4 regions of the Paenibacillus sp. MDMC362 genome follow, and region 2 is predicted to be linked to each of the others. Evidence: riboswitches for the same ligand, from Rfam matches in the RefSeq annotation. Region 2 holds a riboswitch; each other region holds the start of a gene.

Region 1 (5,493 bases), on a different contig from region 2:
GTGGTGCAGCGGTTGGCCGACAGCGTTATCGTCATGAAAGATGGAGAAGTGTTGGAACAGGGCTCGGTCACTGATGTTTTTAATGAGCCTAAACATGCCTACACCCAATATTTAGTTAGCACGCGCCTGCAGCTTTCAGATAGCTTTATGAACACTTTGCATAGCGGGGGGAACAAAGAGAATGATTACGGTGGAGAATCTCCAGAAAAGCTATAAGGCTGACCGTGGGCTGCGGAATCACACCCAAAAGCATGTACTGACCGGCGTCAGCTTTCATCTGAACGATGGAGACTGTCTGGGCATTGTAGGGGAGAGCGGCAGCGGCAAAAGCACGTTATCCCGGATTCTGCTTGGATTAGAAACCAGTGACGGCGGGACCATTCGGATAGATGGTGTGCCTCATAAAAAGTGGATTAAGCAAAACAAAGGAAAATTCAGTGTCGTGTTCCAGGATTATCGAACCTCCGTCAACCCGAACTGGACCCTGCGGCGAATTATCGAGGAACCGCTTTGTATGCTACGAAGCGGCAAAAACGCTCATGCCGAACATGAAACGATCATTGCAGAGCTGATGGAGCGGGTAGAGCTGCCCCTTGACTATCTAAAGAAGTATCCGCATGAGCTAAGCGGTGGACAGCTGCAACGCGTATGCATTGCGCGTGCCTTGACCACGCGGCCGCGCTATCTTGTTTTGGATGAAGCCATTAGCTCGCTCGACGTTTCTGTGCAATCTCAAATTCTATCCCTTTTAAAGGAGCTCCAGAGGGAGTTTCAATTAACATATTTATTCATAGCGCATGATCTGCAAGCCGTAGCCTATATATGTAATCGCCTAGCCTTTCTGAGGGATGGGGTGATTATTGAGGAGCTTGATTGCAACCATTTTATGTGTGCACAGAGCGAATATGTGAAGTTACTGGTGAACTCGATCCTTCCCTTTCAATCGAGATTCAACCGGACGAGTAGCCACAATGTTAATTCATGATGAAAAGTTTCGATTTCCTATATCTGGGCTGGGATTGACCTTAAGCGTCTAAAGAAATAAGTAGAAGTAACCATGTACCCGATGCTTTCATTGCAGCACACTTGACTCACAAAATATTGAGATAGGTTATTCTTCTGACGTTACATCCAGCATTAGAAGGACTGCGTGGATTTCAAAAAAAGGAAGCTCCTTTTGGGTAGCTTCCTTTTGTTTATTTTGTGTATATGTTCAGATGCTTGCACGGTCTCCAGGACAAAGCTTTATTCATAGTGTTCTCGGTATGAAGATCGCTCAAGGAACACATTAGAGAATGCTTTTGTGTCAATTATGTTTCATGATTTATTGTCGAGGGATAAGAAGAACGTCCCACTGAAAGTTGCTATTTTAGAGGCTTTTTATTTTATCGGTACAAGTTCTTGTCCCGAGCCAATGAAAAGAACTTGTACCGATTGCCGTAGAGGACAAAAACATGTTCCGATTACCTTAGATGAGTATCTAACTATTACCGTTAAGTGCATTATGAACGGTAAATATTTGCCTTGATGCAAAAAGCATGGAGCAGTCCTTATATTGGTTATCAGACGGTACCAGCATGCAATGTACAAGGGTTATCCGTTAATTCTAGTTTCGCAGTTACACATCTTTCACTTCCATTAGATATAGATGAGTTATAAATTAATAGAAATACCCAAAATTGGGTATTTCTATTAATTTATATTCTATCCATAATAATAATAATTAAGTGAGCACTCATAACTATAAGACTCAATAAAATGCTCGATTGAATCACTAAGAAATAAAACTGACTCTAAGGTGGCGACATAAAACTGAGGGGAGGTGATAAAAATCAGAATTTACTTACGGATGCTTTATGACCATGTGTAGCGAGTAATTGGCATCTTTATTTACTAACGAGGAGGTTTGTTAAGAACATGATTGAGCACAAAAATGATACAAAACTTTCCGAAAGTGAAACTGCAGGTCTATTCTTGTTGGAGAGGTCATTGGATTATGTCTACTCGGCCGCGCTTCGGGCTGTAGCTCTCCTTGGCGTTGCGGATCATCTGGTGGACGGGCCGAAGACAGCTGCCGAGCTCGCCCAGCTTACGGAGGCAGATGAGTCGAGTCTTTACCGGGTACTGCGGTTACTCGCTACCAAAGAGGTGTTTCGTCAGAACGAGAGCGGACAGTTCGAGTTGACCGACACAGCCCAACACTTGAGAACGGACGCTCCGTCGTCGCTGCGGTCAGGTGTACTGTGGGTCACCGATGAAGTTATGTGGGGCTCTATCGGCGAGATTGTTCGGAACGTCCGTGGAGATACTTTCAAGAAGATTCATGGTAAGAACTTCTTTGAATACTGGAAAGAGAGGGGGGTGTCGTCTGACGGTTACGATTTCCACTTCGCATATGATTCATTCTCGAATAAAGAGAACGAGTTCCTTGTACGAAATTATGATTTTCCGAATGGCGCAACCGTCGTCGATGTCGGAGGTAATTTAGGCGCCTTGCTGCTGGGGATCTTGCGGAGAAATCCTACGTTGTACGGAATCTTGTTCGATCAGCCGCACGTCGTGAACAGGAACCGGCTCGGGGAGTTGGGCGACGACAAACGTTGGGAAATCGCTCCAGGGGACTTCTTCAAGTCGGTTCCGAATAACGGGGACTTCTACATGCTAAAGTACGTCATACATGACTGGAACGACGAGGATTGCATCCGGATCTTGCGTAACTGCCGAGAGGCGATGGCTCCTGGCGGCCGGGTACTCGTGATGGATCCCGTCATCCCGCCGGGGAATACGCCGCATATAGGTAAATTATTAGACCAACTCCTCATAGGGGTTTGCGAGGGAGGTCGTGAACGAACGGAAGAGGAGTTCCACCGATTGTTCGCCAGGGCCGGCTTACGGCTGAATCGCATCATCGATACCGGCTGCCACATTTCGATCATCGAAGCAGTAGCCGACTGAGGCTCGGGACAGGCTCACTTTAAGGTAGCTCGGATCGGTCATGAAGGTGTGTTTACTTAAATTAGTAGCACACCTTTCCGAGCTGGCTCTGGTAAAACCTTTAGAAGCGTTGCTTAGGACATAGTCTCTTATAATAGATACCCATTTTTGGGTATTTTTTTTGACTGGAATATTGCTTATACTGACTCCAAAGTTGATGTTATTTAATCATTTGACAAAATCATACTTCGTACGATAATAGCAAACCCACCGAAAGGTGGCGACGCAAAGCTAAAGGGGCTAAAGCGGATATCATCATGATCGCGATGCCAGCCAGTTGCCGAATACGACGGAAACCTCCGTCTATTTCAAACACGTTTGACGGGGATTTTTGTGTTTCTACTTTAATCTCGTAAAGGGGGTATGCCGCGCCATATATTATAGTTTACGTTTTAAAAACTAATAGCAACGGAACTGGAACAGGATCGCAGCAGCTAAATGCTCAATAAAACACTTTCCCAAATAGCCATAGCCGGAAAATTGGTATCAGGATAGTTTGGCTCCGTTCGGTACGACATCATCTTTAAAAGATTAGTAGGTGAAATCTACCTTGAGGGGTGATCTCCAATTCGCGTCGCTCTCGTAGGAGGAGGACCGGCAGCAGTATGCATGTTGGAAAGTCTTATTCGTGTCCGTGACCTCCTGAATCCTTATGCATATTTGGACGTAACTGTGTTTGACCCATCGCCAAACCCATGGTGCGGCCCTAATTATGCGCCCGATATGCCCGAGGCCTTAACAAATGTATACACTTCTGACATGTCAGTACGATATTGGGACACGGAGCACGTTGCCGACTGGTTAAAAGCTAACGGCTATGCACACTTTGCAGGCACCATGTTTGCGCCGCGTGCAATAATCGGCAAGTATTTTCAGGATTCAGCGAAAAAATCGATAGCATGCATGAATACTTTCGAATATATACGCGAACAGGCTACTAAAGTGACACTAAGCGACTGTGTTGCCGTAGAAACACCGACACGAAACTACAAGTTTGACTATGTAGTCTTATGCATGGGCGGTGCAACCAGCTCAGATCCCTACGGACTTCAAGGACAAGATAAATTTTTTAGTACACCTTATCCTTTAAAAGAAACCTTGAGTAGCATAGGCGCCGATGAACGCGTAGGAATTATAGGTTCTGGGCTGTCCGCAGTAGATCTTACGCTTGGATTAATGGCAAAGAATCATCGTGGACCTATTACACTCATGTCGCGACGAGGACTTCTTCCTTCGGTACGTCGTCCACCAGTCAAGTACAGTTTGCAGTATTTTACGGTAAAAGGCGTTGAGGATATTGTTGCTGCAAAAGGAAGCTTATCTATCAGGGATCTTATCAAACTAACATACAGGGAGCTTGATCACGCTGGAGCATCAAAACAGGAGATAATCGATGAAGTACTTTCAGAACGCTACGGAATCGATCGATTACGGCTTCAAATGGCACGTTTGGATGACGGCGGGATTGCAAGTCAGCTTTGCATCAAAATACTAGCAACTGCTTGTGAGGACGCGTGGTACTTTCTAAGTTGCGCCGAGAAGAAATTTTTATACAGCAATTTTCGGCACATTGTTTACAGTCTATGTTGTCCCATGCCGAAACATCGTGCAGCTCAAATACTTAGACTTGCCGATTCAGGCCAGCTAAGCATTCTACGGGGACTACGGTCAGTTTCAAAGGATGAACAAGGTCACTTTGTAGCTTTTGCAGAAGGTAACTCAACCATTCGCTTTGATAGAGTATTCTCAGCTATTTCCGGTGAAAGTCGACCCTCTCCGCTGGCTTTGCCACTCATAGAGGGATTGCTGAAAACTGGACAAGCGAGTCCCCATCCCCTTGGCGGTCTCAATGTTGAGCGCACAACCAGTAGACTAATAGATGCCCTCAACCGACCACAGACACAAATATACGCACTTGGTAACACCGTTAGCGGAGCGTTATATATCTTTAACGGGATATTCTTGCTTGCGCGGCGTTCAGCCCATGTTGCCCAATCGATTGTCGAACACCAAAAAGCGACAAAAACAGCACGACACAGCCCCAGGTCGATATACGCATAGCCAAGTCCAGTATCCAGGTCAATGTTGACTATACTTACATCGTGCAATCCATGTGGAAGCAGGTCACGAATTAATCGTGTCACGACAATCTACCGTCTCTCAATAAAAACTTAACTTATAGGAGGTCTTCATAATGCTAGAAACCGAAAAAGACGTTGCAGTTTCTGAAAGTGAAGCGGCGGCACTGTTCTTAATGGAACGGACGGTGGAGTACGCCTACTCAGCAGCACTTCGCGCCGTTGCTCTCTTCGGAGTTGCCGATCATCTGGTTGACGGGCCGAAGTCGGTTGCCGAGCTGGCCGAGGCCACCAAAAGCGACGAGTTGAGGCTCTATCGGATACTGCGGTTGCTTGCTAGTCGGGGGGTGTTCCGTGAGAATGAGAGCGGACAGTACGAATTAACCGCCGCGGCAGAGTTCTTGCGAACGGATGTGCCTCT
Region 2 (5,493 bases):
CGAAGCTGGATCGGAATGAAGACGGGTACTACATCATCCGTTCGATTCAAGAATTAAAGACGATTTCCGAATTTCCAAATGAAAATTATATATTGGAAAACGATCTTGATTTTGAAGGGCAGCTATTTGAACCCTTATTCAAGGGGACGCCTTTCCTTGGCATTTTTGATGGAAATCATAAATCCTTAGACAATTTCAAATCACAAAATGGCGGCTTATTTCATCTCAATGGCGGAACGATTAAAAACATTGCCATGATTAATGCAAGCGTCACTGGCGGGAGTAATATAGGCATACTCGTTAACACGAACAACGGGACGGTAGAGAATAGTTATGTCACGGGCTCCATCCAAGGCTCCAGCACCGTGGGCGGCCTAGCGGGCTATTCCAATGGCATCGTGCGAAACAGCTATTCTACGGCAGATGTAACGGCTCAGTTGAACCAGGCTGGCGGCTTGATCGGAATTACAAACGCAGGCAGTTTAACGGAGAACGTGTATGCATCTGGAGCCGTTCAGGCGCTTAGAAGCAACGCAGGCGGAGTGACTGGCTACGGCTATAATGATACGGTTGTTAAAAACGTTATTGCTCTCAATCCTTCAGTCGTGACGCCGACGATGGCGAACCGTGTGGTGGGACGGGTTCTTGCCGGGCATACCGCAACGCTTGAGAATAATTATGCGTTTGATGGCATGATGGTGGATGTAGAAGGCGAAAGTATTGCCGCCGCTGACAACAGAAAAGGTTTAGGGTTATCCCAGCAACAGGTTGAAAATTCCAATACGTATATCCATATATTGAAATGGGATTTTGAGTCGGTTTGGATGTGGAATGATGCTTTAAAACGCCCGGTATTGAGCGGTGATCCGGAAGAGGCAAGCGAGCCTGTCGTGCCTTTGGAAAGAAATGAAACGGGTTATTACAAAATCAAGTCCATTGCTGATTTGAACGTTATGGAAAAATTCCCGGCGGAAAAGTATATGTTGGACCATGATCTGGATTACTCTGGACAACCGGCTGAGTCGCTTTTTAAAGTGGTTTCGTTCACCGGTGTTTTGGATGGCGACGGGAAGAAAATAGTTAATTTTCATTCTTCGAGCGGCGGCTTATTCCATCTCAATGGCGGAGTGATTAAAAATATAGCCATGACCGATGCCAGCGTCACTGGCGGAAGCAGAATAGGCATACTCGTCAATACGAACAATGGCGAGGTAGAGAATAGTTTCTCAACAGGCTCCATTACGGGCTCCAGCACAGTCGGCGGTCTAGTAGGTTATTCTAATGGTATCGTAAGAAACAGCTATTCAACCGCGGATGTAACCGCTCAGGTAAGTCAGGCCGGCGGCCTAATCGGAATTACGAACTCGGGCAGCCTAACAGAAAACGTGTATGCGTCTGGAACCGTTCGGGCGATGACGAGCAATGCGGGCGGAGTGACTGGATACGGATACAATGATACAGTCGTCAGAAATGCCATTGCCCTGAGCCCTTCGGTTACGGCGCCAACGATGGCGAACCGGGTGATGGGACGAGTTCTTGCGGGGCACACCGCTACGCTCGAAAATAATTATGCATTTGACGGCATGAATGTGGATAAAGAAGGTGTCGCTGAAGGAGCATTGACAAACCTTAAAGGATTAGGCCTATCTGAAATTGAAATAGAGACTCCATCCACCTATACAGGCAGGCTAGGGTGGGACTTTAACGCGATTTGGAGATGGGACGATATTGCTAAACGACCTGTTTTACAATCGGTATCAGAAGGTAATGAAGAAGAGCCGGTTAGCCTGATTGAGCTTGAGCTCGAAGGAATGTCTACACTGGTCGTTGGCGAGAGTGATCAAACGGTGACTACCGCAGTGTACAGCGATGGAAGCCGTGAAAAGGTGGAGGCAAACGTCATCTATACAAGCAGTGATCCAACTATAGCGGAGATCAGCGCTAGCGGTGTAGTAACGGCGAAGTCGGAAGGAACCGTACTCATCACGGCAGAGTATGATGGCTTGACTTCATCCTATGAGCTAACCTTGACTCAGAAGCAAAGCGATATGGAGGGGGTCAACCAAGGCATGGATGAGGAAGTCACGTATCAGTTCACTTCTTCAGCCTTAGTCGGAATGGGGGAGTGGTGGCTCGGGGCCACCTTCCTGCCTTTATGGCGGTGAAGCCATGAGACTCCTTAAGCGGAACGACATTTATTATGCCGGGAAAGGTAAATAAAAGACCTGATTAAAGGAATCCCAGGTATTGGGCAGTTAAATGAAATGAGTCCGGTAATTATACTGGGCTCATTTCTTTATATGTCCGCAAGTGATTTATATTGGTCGATAAACCTTGCCGGTCCGGTTCCAACTTCGTATTTCTTAGCTGATAGGCCTCGTTAAGCTGAACAATATCATAAGTGACGGCGAAAAAATTCCGTATTTATGGTGTTGAATGAGAACCATGCCATAAGTAAAGAAAAGTTTTTCGGTCGCTTATAATATGAAGCGCAGGATCAAATCAGCAGATGACATTTACTCAGAAATTTTATGAATAGTGGGCCTTTTTATACCACAGAAAAGGGTCAATCTACTGGCATTACAGCTTCATTTTGTTAGTATCCATCAAGTCGCTGGCGTGTAAAGTTTTTGTATAGAAGTGAATAGTACAATTCGAAAGGGTAGAGAACCCTACTATATTAGACATAATTTGATAAAATACAACAAACATAAGACCTGAGTACCTTGTATTTTTATGAAAAAAGAATCAAAATTTAAGTAGTTTTGTTACCAAGTATTACATATAAAGCTCGTACGATAAGAGCAAACCTGTTGAAAAGCGGGGACGCAAAGCTATAGGGGCTAATGGTGCTATTGACCTATGCCAGCCAGTTGCCGAATACGATGGAAACCTCCGTCTATTGGCATTTGCTTTTTGGATGGAGGTTTTTAGTTATTCTATTGAAGGAGTCGAGTGCTGTGAAATAGCCGTAAGTCTAACGGTTTTTTTGAGTCGAATACTACAGCTCGTATGACCCTGACATAGCAGTTGAAAAAGTAGTGAAAAAGAGGTGAAAATGGGCCGTCACTACGGTGAAAATGGAAAACTTCACACAAGAAAGGAATGGGTCTAAATGCTAAGCAACAACATTAATTTGCGGAAAATTGGAGTTATGTTTCTGATTTTTACCCTTGTCTTCACGGGCCTTGGGGTAAGCTCAGGAATGCCAGTCAGCTATGCTGCTTCTTCGGAAGTTTTTGTATCCAGCGGTGGCGATGATACCAATGGTGATGGGACTGTAGGTAAACCTTATGCTACATTGAGTAAGGCTTATAGTCAGATTAGCGACGGGGGAACAGGAACGATCTATCTTCTGGACAATATCACACAAACAACTAAAAACGGAGAGGCACTAAAGCTTAATTTAGACAAGCGTGTTACGATAACTACAGCCCCTGGAGTAAATACTGTTACGATTAAGCGTGGCGAGCCAAGCGGTACTAATGCTCTTGATACGCATTTTGATTTAACTAAAGGCGAGCTAACATTAAAAAATATTATCATTGATAGTAACTTCAATAATCAGAAGATCAATGGAAGAATAGTTAATGTCTTTGGAGGTTCACAACTGATTATTGAAGAAGGGGCAGTTTTACGTGGAAGTAATTCAGGATTTAGTGGAAGCGTAATTCATGTCGACAACACAGGTTCGGTTGTAGTAATGAAAGGCGGAGAAATTCGAGGGAATAATTCCACAGGTGCGGCGGTCTTGGTTGATAATGGGTCACAATTTATTATGACCGGGGGCCTAATCACGGACAATATTGGTGGAGGAGTTTCATTCCGCAGCACTCCTGGTGGTATGCTCTTACTGTCGGGTGATGCACGTATCACGGGGAATACCAATAGTTCGGGCAAAGCGTTAAACGTTAATATGGCAAACTATAAAAATCTTATTCTAGACGGTGTGTTTACTGGTGAAGCAGGTATTACCACGCAGAGTATACTACCAGGAACGCAGTTTGGACAAGCAACAGATGCCGGTCTGGGCAGTGTCGAAAATTTGATTGCCGACTCTGGCTCAATTCTTGCAAGTTATGATGCTAATAAGAATTTGGTATGGCGAGCATTCAAGAATGACTTGAGCAAACCGAGTGCCGACGGCGAGGTAATGGGGAAAAAGCCGACGCTGACCGGGGTAACAGAACCTTTGGCGAAGGTAACGATCAAGATCGTTAGTGAAGCAGACCAGTCTATCGTTGTTTCTAAAGAGGTAACCGCTGACGGGAACGGGGACTGGGTGCTCCCAGTTGATATGGTCCTGAGCACAGGTGCGTATACAATCAGTGTTACAGCTAATAAAAATAAAACACAGTCGGGGACTGTGACTAGACAATTTGAAGTTTCATCCGATGTTTATGTATCTAGCGGCGGCAGTGACACCACAGGTGATGGAACTCGGAACAATCCTTACGCTACATTGTACAAAGGCTATCAGGAGGTAGTCGATGGTGGAACGATATATGTCATGGACAATATCGCTTTGTCGGTTACGGCCGATAAAAAATACCTTCATCTTGACCAAAACAAGAGTGTTACGATTTCTACAGACCCCAATGCAGTAGATACCGCTGTGATTCAGCGCGGCTCGGGAAAGGATGCGGCAAGCGGTGAGTCAGGAGATATAGATACACCTATTCGTCTTGAGAAGGGCCAGCTTACATTAGAAAATATTATTATTGATGCCAAGCTTGGGGAAGATTTCTACAGAGGAAGAATAATAAATGTCTATAATGATTCAAAACTGATCATTGAAGAAGGCGCTATTTTGCGTAACAGTTCTTCCTCATTTGGAGGAACCGCAATCTATCTCAAAGGTACTGCCCCTCAAAAAGCGGTTATAGAAATGAGGGGTGGAGAAATCACAGGTAATAAGCATTCGACTTCAGAACACAGTGCGGTCTTAATTGTTGATAATGCAGATTTCATTATGTCCGGAGGAAAAATCACTGATAATAGTGGCGGAGGGGTTGAACTCAGCACGAATACTAACACTCGGTTGGTTCTCTCCGGTACAGCACAGATCACAGGGAATAGTGGATTGAACAAACCCGAGCGAAACGTTATTTTGCAAGGGAATACGCTTCTTACTTTAAACGATGATTTTACGGGAGAAGCAGGTATTACCGCACATAATCGTATGGCTGTAGGAGCGAATTTTGGTGTAGCAGCCAGAGCCGGTTTACAAGGACTAGGTAATTTGTTTGCCGATAACGGTCATCTTCTCGCAAGTTATGCTGAAGGTAATAATAATTTGGTGTGGCGATCATTCAAGAATGAATTGACGCAACCGAGTACCAATGGTGAGACTACGGGGACCAAGCCGACGTTGAAAGGTGTAACAGAACCTTTTGCAAAAGTAACGATTAAGATCGTTAGTGCAGCAGACCCGACATTTGTCATCACTGAGGAGAGGACCGCTGACGCGAACGGAAACTGGGAGTTCCCAGT
Region 3 (5,493 bases), on a different contig from region 2:
ACTTTGTTTAAAAAGGGTGTGTAACGGGCGGGGCAGCAACACAAGAACGTCCCGAACGGCCAACAAGCTGACTCCATGAACGATGGGTCAGCTTGTTGTTTATTTTACGGCAGAACACGGGCTCATCCGTATCGGGTACCAAATAATGACATGAAAAGCTGAACTCCATAGTGATGGAATCCAGCCTTCCCCTTGCCTTATTTGCCGTACGGATGAATCGTCTGAATGGTGCCGTCCTCATTATAGGTCAGCTCGGTAAATTTGACGCTGCGTTTATTGTCCGCTCCGCCGGAAAGGGAGCTGTCATGGTAGAAGAGGTACCATTTATCCTGGAACTGAACGATGGAGTGATGGGTCGTCCAGCCAATTACGGGGGTTAGAATCGTGCCTTTGAACTCGAAAGGCCCCGTTGGACTCTGACTCGTGCCGTAGACGATTTTGTGTGTTGAGCCGGTAGAGTAAGAAAGATAGTAGGTTCCGTTGTATTTATGGACCCAAGGTCCTTCAAAATATCTTCGCTCTTCATCCCCTGCAACAATCGGGTTGCCCTTGTCATCAACGATGGATATTTCTTGGGGCGTCTCTTTGAAATTAAGCATGTCATCGCTCAGCTCAGCAACCCGCGGTCCGATAGCAGGCGCGTCTGCGGCAGGCCCTTCCGCATCCGGAATGTGCGACCCGGTCTGCCATTGTTCCAGCTGTCCGCCCCAGAGGCCGCCGAAGTAAATATAGGCACGATTGTCGTCATCCATGAATACGGCAGGGTCGATGCTGTAGCTGCCCGGAATGTAATGAGGCTCCGGTTTAAATGGGCCAGAAGGAGACGAGCTTGTCGCTACGCCGAGACGGAAAATATCGTCATGATCCCTGGCGGGGAAGTATAAATAGTAAGTGTTGTTCTTGAAGGCAGCATCCGGGGCCCACATTTGCTTCTTCGCCCAGGGCACATCCTTCACATGAAGAGCTTCGCCATGGTCCACGCATGGAGCATCCACATTCTCCATCGACAGAACATGGTAGTCTTCCATGTCATACTGGTCGCCGTTATCATTGGACGTGTTCTCATGATCCAAGTCATGGGATGGATAAATATAAATTTTACCCTCGAATACATGGGCGGATGGGTCTGCAGTATAGATATGGGTTACGATCGGTTCGTTAGGCTGTACGGGCTTGTTCATCACGTTTCCTCCTCGGATCATTGCATTGTAAGCGCTTGTATTCATTTTATCAGACGCGATCCTCTCCAAAAACCTAAGAAAATTAGGTTTTTCACCTAAAAATATTAGATCTTTTTGGATTGAGCCTTAGAAGTGATTCCAAAAGACCGTCTCTTCTAAGGGTAAACGTGTTGAAGGATGAGCCGGAACGGACTTCTTGCCGATCGCAACCAGCATTACGGGAATCAAATGGCGCGGAACCCCGAATGCTTCCATAAAAAGGCTTGAGTTATATCCGCCCATCGGGCATGAATCAAGACCGCGCGCCTTTGCAGCCAGCATGAGCTGCATGGCGGCCATGGAAGCGCTCCGTATCGCTTCCTCCTGTGCAAGTTCAGGCGCATTGGTGTAGGAATTCATTATCTGCCGGACCAGATTCGTTTTAACCTCCTCTGTCATGAATCCTGCCTGAACCGCTTGTTCATATATCGCTTCGGCATGTTGATGGGCCTGCAGGTTTCCCAAAACCGCGATGATAGCGGAGGCTTCAACGATTTGCTTTTGCCCATATGCGATGGGTAACAATTTGTCTTTGGTGGCCTTGTCTGTAATGGCAAGATACGTCCAATGCTGCAGATTCCAGGCGGAAGGTGCGGTACTCGCGATCTCTAACATTTCTTTAATCTCTTCATGACTAATTTTGTGTTGGGGGTCAAAATGTTTTACCGCTTGACGTTCACGTACAGTAGTTAAATAATCGGCATGAGAAATGGATGCCACGCGAATCAGCTCCCTATCATAGTTATCTTCATTCTTAAGGCCGGGAAGGTGTTCCCAACGCAGCGAACGGTTACTTGAATATAGGATAATGATGTGTTTGAAACCATTCCCTATTTTGACAACTGTACCGATACAGTGGTGAGATCCTGTATAATAAGAGTCGCGAGGGGGCGGGGTAATGAAAAAATATTTATCCATTCTTACCGATATGGAATCGAAAATTCAAGAAGGACAATATCGTTCAGGGCAGAAGCTTCCTTCCGTTCGAAGCGCGGCCCAATCCTACGGGTGCAGCATTAGTACCGTGATTCGTGCTTATACTGAGCTTGAGAAACGGCACGCCATTTATTCGGTTTCGCAAAGCGGTTATTATGTAGTCCAGAAAGATGGGGATTCGGATAACATGGATAAGAGTTTGATTGATTTTGCGTCGGCTTCTCCGGATGTGAATGTGTTCCCTTATCTGGACTTTCAGCACTGCTTGAACAAGGCGATTGATACCTATAAATATCATCTGTTTACTTATAGTGATGGGAAAGGAATGGATAAGCTCCGCCAAACGCTTGTGTCCCATCTGGCTGACGCTCAGGTATTTACCGTGCCAGATCGGATCGTGGTGACATCAGGTGCAAATCAAGCGCTGGAGATACTGGCTAAGATGCCGTTTCCAAACGGAAAATCGGTGATTCTCGTTGAGCAGCCAAGCTATAATAACTATTTGCAATATTTGGAGGCGGAAGGACTATCCGTCATTGGCATACCCCGCTCAACAGCCGGGATTGATCTGGGAGCACTCGAGGACCGGTTCAAAACGGGGAACATCAAATTTTTCTACACGATGTCCAGATATCATAACCCTCTCGGAACGTCGCTTCGAATGGAAGAGCGGAAAGCGATCGCCGCCCTGGCCAGCCGATATGACGTGTTTGTGGTGGAAGATGATTACATGGCTGACCTTGGCAGTGGACGCGGATTCGACCCCATCCATGCTTATAACCAAACTTCGCATATCATCTATTTGAAGAGCTTTTCAAAGATTATATTTCCAGGCCTGCGTTTAGGTGCCGTCGTGCTGCCGGAAGCGCTGCTGGAGGGATTTCATGCTTATAAAAAATATGGAGATACCTCACTGCTGTCCCAAGCAGCGCTCGAAATTTATATCAGCAACGGTATGTATGAACGGCATAAACAGAAAATCTACAGTCAATATGAAGCCAGAATGCAGGCAATAGACTCCGCTGTGAAACGGTACGGGGGAACCGGGCTCGTTAAAGTCGTACCCGGTGACGGCGGAATATACAAATTATTCGAGCTGCCGCAGACTATAAACTTAGAGCGGCTGATCAAGCGGCTGAAAATGCGGAACATCTTGGTGATGCCCGGAAAGTTGTTTTATTTGTCCGATTATCTGGAAAGGGAGAAGTTTTTGCGAATCAGCATTTCCAGAGCGCGCTTGGAACAGATAGAGAAGGGGGTTCAAGCGATCGTTGAGGAAGTGAAGCGGGAAGAAGGCAATCGATGGTGATTCTTTCGGGTCATGTTTATATTTAGGTTGCATTTCATAAAAATGTATTTTATATTCATCTGGTAGTTATATGATAAAAAGCTATTACTTTCGATTGTTTCCGATATGGTGTGTTCTTCCATATTCGGCAATGATCGCGGATTTATTTTATGAAATGACATCGTACGATAATGGCAAACCCACTGAAAAGTGGCGACGCAAAGCTATAGGGGCTAAGGCGGATCACTCGTATCCGCTATGCTAGCCAGTTACCGAATACGACGGAAAAGCCTCCGTCTATTCAGACAGGGGCTTTTTGCGTTTATTTCTAAAAAAATTCCATTTTCTAACCAAATTCTTTCAGGTTGGAGGAGTAGTAGCTAACGTAAAAACTGCCAACGTTTTCAAGGAGGGAAACAAACCAATCGATTGATCACCATCTAAACCAACAAGGAGTTGTATTCATGAATATGGACCAGGTCAGGAAATTGCTAGCTAGTAAATTAACCATTCTTAAACAGCCGGAATGTCCCAACATCGGTCTTGTTGGTCCCGTTAGGCTCCCTGTGCAGTTGGAGGACAATGAGGCTGTATTTAAATGGTATACTTGGTTAAATACAGGTAATTCATTTATGGATAAGAATGACATTCTGGAATCATTATCTCAGGCAGATCTTGCTTCACATCAGCAGTCTTCCGTACTAGTATATGGCGATTTTGCCAATGAGGAGCATGCCCTGATACGGATGCACAGCATTTGCCATACCGGAGATATCTTTGGAAGTAAACGATGCGATTGCGGCTACCAACTGCGGGAATCCATGCGCATGATCATCGAAAACGGTACTGGAGCTCTCTTTTATTTGGCGAATCACGAGGGTCGCGGAATAGGGCTTTTCCCCAAATCGTTAGCTTATCTTTTGCAAGATGAGGGGTGCGATACTGTAGAGGCCAATCTAAGCCTTGGCTTTGCAGATGACCATCGATCTTATGATGAAGCCATACGTGTACTCCAAAGCTTGCGGCAAAAACCAGTCACCCTGATTACAAACAATCCTAGAAAGCTGCAGTCTTTGCGGGAAAAGGGACTTTTAACCGATCATCATAAATCCATTTGGGGAGATGTATCCGAGCATAATAATCGGTATTTGGCAACGAAGATCGAAAAATCAGGTCATATTTACGACTCTTTGGTGGAGACAGCTTTATTATGATGGGGAGTGTTAATCATATGAATTTAGACCAACATTTTATGAAGCTGGCATTGGATTTGGCAGGTACGGCCAGTGGGAAAACCAATCCGAACCCGGTCGTTGGCGCACTGATAGTCAAAGACGGACAAGTAGTTGGCGCAGGTGTTCATAGGAAAGCTGGGGAACCTCACGCAGAGGTGCATGCATTTCGGATGGCTGATGGGTATACCGAAGGCGCAACGCTCTATGTTACGCTGGAACCAAGCCCTCAATCCTCCCCTTGCATAGAATTAGTCTTGAATTCGGGAGTCGCAAGAGTTGTCGTGGCGATGGAGGATCCGAATCCGAAGGTGGCCGGAAGAGGCATTCAATTATTGAGAGAGAATGGAATAGAAGTTGATGTGGGTGTATTGGGGAAGGAAGCCGAGTTACTTAATGAACGATTCGTGCACAATATGTCAAAACGACGGCCGTTTATCATTTCCCAGGTAGCCATGACGCTTGACGGAAAAATTGCCGCGTCAACGGGGCATTCTAAATGGGTTACATGTGATGAAACACAGCTTGTAGTACATAAATTAAGAAACAAAGTCGACGCCATATTAGTAGGAATTAATACGGTGTTGGCCGATGATCCGCTCCTTACGACCCGACTGCCGGAAGAAAGTGGGAAGAATCCCATACGGGTAATTTTAGATTCGAATTTGAGGTTGCCCGAAGATGCCAAAGTTACCGATTGTTCGGAAGCAGCGACATGGGTAGTCACGAAGGAGGGTGCTGATCCGGGAAGAGTACACATGCTGCAGCAAAAAGGAATTGAAGTTCTGTTCGTTCCTGTGAACCGTTTCGGGCTGGA
Region 4 (5,493 bases), on a different contig from region 2:
TATCGGACTGATTGCCATGACCCTATCTTTGGCAGCTACACTTTTCTTTTTTAAGAACATTTACGTGTTTATCGGGTTACTGACAGTCAGCTGCATCGGAACCGGAATGCTTCTTCCTTGCTTGAATACGATGATCACCGGCGCTGTTGAGAAAAGTGAGCGAGGGATGATTACGTCCCTTTATAATAGCTTGCGATTTTTGGGAGTTGCAGCAGGGCCACCCTTGTTCGGGTGGATGATGGATAAATCGGATCAGGTTGTTTTTATAACCGTGTCTTCACTATCTTTGGTTACTCTAGGTTTGGTGTTCTTTTTGATTAAGCCGCCTCGGCAGATCGGATGACCGTGACAAATCCCTATGACAAAAGATGGGCACCTGTCAATGGGTATGAGCATATTATGCCAATGTCATTGGATTAAACGACTAAATCAAAAAGAATTGAGGAGATCCTAGAATGAACAGTTCCCTGCGAACAGTTTGGCCCATGGAGATATGTGATCCGAGCGGGCTGCGCGAAAATCCCGAACACGGCAAAAAAGACCACGACACCTACGGGGTCATGGAACGCGGGATGACAATGGTTATTGATAAAGGCCTGGGTAGAAACATGTTCTCGGATGTGATCGAAACAGCCTCGGATTACATCGATTGTGTCAAATTCGGTTTTGGGACGGCTCCGCTGTATAAAACGGAAATGCTGCTATACAAGATCAATCTAGCCAAACAACATGGAATCACGGTCATGCCCGGCGGGACCTTGCTTGAGACAGCCGTGCAGCAAGATGTCGTCCCCGCATTTTTTAATACCGTTTGCCGTCTCGGATTTAACGCTATAGAAGTATCTGACGGCACGATTGAAATGTCTCGAAAAAAACGAACGGAACTCATCCGGGAAGGTAAACAACGCGGACTTCGGGTTTATACGGAATATGGTAAAAAACAATCCGGTTCCCACATCGACGCCGAAATGCTCGCGTATACGATGGAAGCGGATTTGGACGTAGGCGCCGAGTTTATCATCGTTGAAGCGCGCGAGTCAGGACTGGGCATCGGTATTTACGATAAGCATGGCGAGTGTCAGGAAGAAATGATAAATAATATCATCGACAACGTGTCGGATGCAAGAAAGCTGATTTGGGAGGCACCTCTTAAGCAGCAGCAAGCGATGCTTCTCCGTAAATTTGGATCTCATGTACATTTGGGAAATATCCAACCCACCGAAGTGCTTTCCCTTGAAACGATGCGCCGGGGCCTTCGTCAAGATACGTTTGAACTTGGGGTGAGAGAGAATCAAACAGATGGATTTTGTTACGTGATTTAAAAACATAGACCAAACCACAAGAAGAATGATAAATACTAGCGGGCTGCTATGGATATCTCCAGAGTCAGCCTATACATATTTTCGTTAAAAAGATCTATCCCGGTATCCCCTTCAGGGAACAAGCATACACTTAAAAAAACAGGACTAGCTTGTTACTCTAATCGATGAAGGATGATTCCGTGTGAACTTACAGATCCTACCCGGGCGGAAGAGCCCCTTTTTCTATCGTCATGCTTCCAAGAAACTTTTCTACATTACCGCCGGCTCCATCATTCAAGGTTTTGCCATGGCCATGTTCTTGTTTCCTCACGCCATTCCTTCGGGGGGAGGAGCTGGAATCGCGGTGCTTCTGAACCATGCGTTCGAGATCCCGATGAGTCTCGGACTGTGGCTCGCTAATTTTATTTTCCTCGCCTTTACAGTCCCTTATCTTGATGGTGTCAGTGCCTTCGGGACCATATTTGTTATAACGGTGACGTCCGTTTCCGTTAATTTCTTCGAGGTGTTCCTAGAACCCCCGTTCGGCAACGTATGGATCGATCTTCTCTTCGGCTCGGTTATTCTCGGAACAGGTGTCGCCATCCTCATAAAGCAGAGGGTATCGAACGGGGGAATCGGTTACGTTGCCTTAGCCATCTATAAGTATAAAAGAATCAACCCGGGCACCTCATTGTTCTGGATGAATGGAATCATATTCGCCTTCGCTGCCTATGCGATCGATTGGAAAATTATTATCCTTGCAGTTATATGCCAGTGGATCTCAACCCGGATCATTAACTGGATTCACCAGTTCCCTCCCCCGAAATCGGTCTATCAACCCGCTTGGCGCAAAAAGTGATTCTGTATACGTGTAAGAGTGATTGACAAATATAACAAAAATATGGGAATTTGGGTCGTGCGACCTATATTAAATGAAAAACAATGTAAGTTATAGTTTGAATAAGTCACAATATGTTTGGATATTCGACAAATTCATACTCTTCGTACGACAATAGCAAACCCGCTGAAAAGCGGTGACGCAAAGCTACAGGGGCTAATGTGATCTTCTTCAGACCGCGATGCCAGCCAGTTGCCGAATACGACGGAAGCCTCCGTCACTTCTTACTAGTTTTGTTCACCTATGTCTTTAAGTTGATGGAGGTTATTTGTGTTGTTTATTAAATTTTTATAAAAGGGGGACCTGTACTAGTCTTAACGAGTCTTATCTACCTGAAAAGGGACTTTTTTAAATATATTGAAAGGCAGGTGAATCGTAGATATAATATTCGGTCACACAATCGAATCGTTTCGTACGATAATAGCAAACCCACTGAAAAGTGGCGACGCAAAGCTATAGGGGCTAATGCGGGTCTGCCTAAGACCGCGATGCCAGCCAGTTGCCGAATACGACGGAAGCCTCCGTCCTATTTTGCTATGGTTATCTTAATGGATGGTGGTTTTTTATTGTTTATTTTCGCTTATAAGCTACCGAATTAAGAAGCGGAGATGACTAGAAGATCGATTTCATTATTAATCACTTATTCTTAAAAGGAAGAAGGGAAAATAATGGGCCGTAGAACACTGCTGGAAGCAAACGATCATTTTCCTAATATCCTCAGTATATCTGAAATAAAAGGAAGGTTGATTGAACGGAAAGAAATTCTATATTTGCTGCAAGAGGAAACCAGGAATATGAACGATTTGCTGTCCATACCTTATTTATTTGTTATAACAGATACGGATGGTGCCGTTATCGATTATTGCGGAACAGGTTCTTTAAGAAGCTTTCTCGAGAGGAACAATATAAAAAATGGGACCTCGTTGGCAATGAAAGATGCAGGTAGCAATGCTATTTCATTATCTATGGAACAACAATCGCTTTCGGTCGTAGTCGGGGCCGAGCATAGTAATCGCGTGTTTTCAGAATTGGCGTGTGTTTGTACTCCCCTTCGAATAAAAAATGTGATCATAGGCTACCTTGGTCTTAGTTTTCATTATTTGCACGAGGTTACATTTGCCATACCGCTCATTGAACACCTGGCCAAGAATATTGAAGAAAAATTACCTCAAAAGGACCCCATTTTACAAAAAGAGCTGACTTATTCTCACTTTGACCAATATGAATTAACAAATCGGGAAAAAGAAATAGCCTATGGGTGGCTGGAAAATAAAAACGTACCTGAAATTGCAGGCATTTATGGGATTAGCCAAAGCACGGTCCGTACGTTTATAAAAAAGATATACGCAAAAACGAGAGTCAACCATAAAGGAGCATTTCTTAAAAAATTTACATAATCATCCTAAAACTTGTCTTAAAACAAAGATTACCCAATTCTGGGTATTTTTTTTATTGCTGTCGAAATTTATAATGATAAGTAAGTTATATAAACTGATTCGCGTTATCGATAACTGTGGCGACTGTCATCAATCACTTGTTACGACGGGGGTGGGTGAACAAGGTGATTTCTATCGAGAGTGAGCTCAAACAAGTATCGAAAAAACTCGAACTTCTCCGAAGAGAACTTGAGCGAGTGGCCAGCAGTTTCGAATTGGTGCATCAAGATGTTGTTGCAATTTCACAGTCGTTGGATAAGCTGATTATTCGTTACATGGAATTAAAAAAACAAGAGGAATATATCAAAAAAAAGTAGATTTTCTTCATATTTGACACATAAGGCACAGAAGATACCTTCTGTGCCTTATGTGTTTCTGTTTGGATTTCAAATGTCGGGGGAATAAGAGGGAAAACCCCTCGTTGTAGAGGGGGATTATAAAGTGGTTGATCATCGTACCGTAATGGAGTCTGGCAGATGTATGGAGTATGGAGCTAAGGAGATCGATGGGTTTTCATGCTATGAACTATTCGGTTTTCCGCTTGTGTGGGGAACTTTAGATCTATCAAAGCAAGAAGTAAAAAAGATGACCTCCGACATTCGGAGGTCATCTTCTGTTCATGGACGGTCTTCATGAATCCATGACCAGCACGCGAAGGGAGGTGCGGCGGAGCATTCGCGAAGCCAGCCAGCAGCCGCTGATGGCGATAACAAGCGCGATCAGAGTCAGCCCAATGACCAGCGGCCATTCCACGATGAGCGGCAGTTTGACAATCCCATAGGTAGAGAGCAGACCGCGCAGCACGGCTGGCAATCCGTAGACGCCGCAAGCGATGCCGGCCAGCGCACCGAGCGCAGCCAGTCCGGCAATGCCGCTTGTCAAGGCACGACGAATGTCGGTTGCGGTCAAGCCGAGCGAGGCATAAATGCCATATGTCTTCGTTTCCTTACGAATATGCAGCCGGCAAGTTGTATAAACAATAAGACAAGTGACAGCCATGAACAGTAGGGCCAGCATACTCATCGGAATGAGCAAAACCGCCGCGGCTTCTTTGAATACGGAATCGAGCAGCACTTCCTGCTTCAGCGCTTGAATGGAAGGGCTGTAACGTTCGTTCAACTGCTGCACAAACGCATCGCTGTCCGTATTGTTCTTAAGTTGAATAAACCCGGCGTCCGGATTCAACTGCTCGACAAGATCCGATGTGACCCTAGCGACGTTCGACATGTTGGAAATAGACTGAAAGGTGCCGGTGATCAGCAATTGATGCGGTTCTCCTTCGATGTAGACCGTGACTACGTCGCCGATGCCTTTTTGCAATTTACGGGCAATATTGATCCCGATGGAAATTTCATCAGGGAGTGCGGGATTACGGCCTGCAAGCGAGGCAAATCCGAGCTCGTCCATGCTGCCTTCCACGACCGTCAAAGGGAGACTGAATGTCTGTTGAGGATTGTCATCCTCTTTGGCCATGGCGATGACGCCGGTGGCTGATCCGGACCAGTTCAGACTGTGAACCCGTGGGTCGCTTTGGATATAAGATTGCATTTCCGCCCGATCTATACCTTCCGCATGGATAACCATAATCGCGATATCCGCATCGTCATAACCCCACTGGGCCGACGTTTCACTGATGCGATAGACGCTGGTTACCAGCACGGCGCCAAAGACGAGCACAGCCACCGTGATGCTCATCAACAGCAAGATCAGCGCTGCGCTTTTTTTGTTCCCGCTCACATGCTTCCAGCCGATAACCGTGGGTACGGACCATCGATCCAGCAGTCTTCTGCGGGCACCATGCCGATGAATGCGACTATGTGAAGACTCCGACATGCCGTAACGGATCGCTTGAATGGGC

Evidence for each region. A riboswitch is a leader RNA that binds a small molecule or an ion and turns the genes downstream of it on or off. The one in region 2 is predicted to bind cyclic di-GMP.
Region 1: it holds a riboswitch for cyclic di-GMP, as region 2 does, so the genes downstream of both, DP091_RS21175 (FAD/NAD(P)-binding protein) here and DP091_RS11615 (Ig-like domain-containing protein) in region 2, are expected to answer to the same signal.
Region 3: it holds a riboswitch for cyclic di-GMP, as region 2 does, so the genes downstream of both, DP091_RS24195 (GTP cyclohydrolase II) here and DP091_RS11615 (Ig-like domain-containing protein) in region 2, are expected to answer to the same signal.
Region 4: it holds a riboswitch for cyclic di-GMP, as region 2 does, so the genes downstream of both, DP091_RS28110 (helix-turn-helix transcriptional regulator) here and DP091_RS11615 (Ig-like domain-containing protein) in region 2, are expected to answer to the same signal.

Annotation. Positions count from the first base shown of each region.
Region 1 covers NZ_QLYT01000042.1:1,022-6,514, reverse strand. The annotation lists gene DP091_RS21190 (ABC transporter ATP-binding protein) at 1-216, shown strand, start outside; gene DP091_RS21185 (ABC transporter ATP-binding protein) at 182-985, shown strand; gene DP091_RS21180 (methyltransferase) at 1,918-2,955, shown strand; cyclic di-GMP riboswitch class I at 3,185-3,279, shown strand; gene DP091_RS21175 (FAD/NAD(P)-binding protein) at 3,562-5,055, shown strand; gene DP091_RS21170 (methyltransferase) at 5,189-5,493, shown strand, end outside.
Region 2 covers NZ_QLYT01000022.1:164-5,656, reverse strand. The annotation lists gene DP091_RS11620 (CehA/McbA family metallohydrolase) at 1-2,165, shown strand, start outside; cyclic di-GMP riboswitch class I at 2,794-2,881, shown strand; partial or broken gene DP091_RS11615 (Ig-like domain-containing protein) at 3,116-5,493, shown strand, end outside.
Region 3 covers NZ_QLYT01000051.1:129,496-134,988, reverse strand. The annotation lists gene DP091_RS24215 (SdpI family protein) at 1-24, shown strand, start outside; gene DP091_RS24210 (glycoside hydrolase family 43 protein) at 198-1,181, opposite strand; gene DP091_RS24205 (nitroreductase family protein) at 1,308-1,940, opposite strand; gene DP091_RS24200 (aminotransferase-like domain-containing protein) at 2,119-3,465, shown strand; cyclic di-GMP riboswitch class I at 3,628-3,721, shown strand; gene DP091_RS24195 (GTP cyclohydrolase II) at 3,909-4,658, shown strand; gene ribD (bifunctional diaminohydroxyphosphoribosylaminopyrimidine deaminase/5-amino-6-(5-phosphoribosylamino)uracil reductase RibD) at 4,676-5,493, shown strand, end outside.
Region 4 covers NZ_QLYT01000069.1:42,321-47,813, reverse strand. The annotation lists gene DP091_RS28125 (MFS transporter) at 1-343, shown strand, start outside; gene comA (phosphosulfolactate synthase) at 456-1,322, shown strand; gene DP091_RS28115 (YitT family protein) at 1,516-2,160, shown strand; cyclic di-GMP riboswitch class I at 2,306-2,399, shown strand; cyclic di-GMP riboswitch class I at 2,612-2,706, shown strand; gene DP091_RS28110 (helix-turn-helix transcriptional regulator) at 2,868-3,596, shown strand; gene DP091_RS28105 (Spo0E family sporulation regulatory protein-aspartic acid phosphatase) at 3,761-3,952, shown strand; gene DP091_RS28095 (FtsX-like permease family protein) at 4,266-5,493, opposite strand, start outside.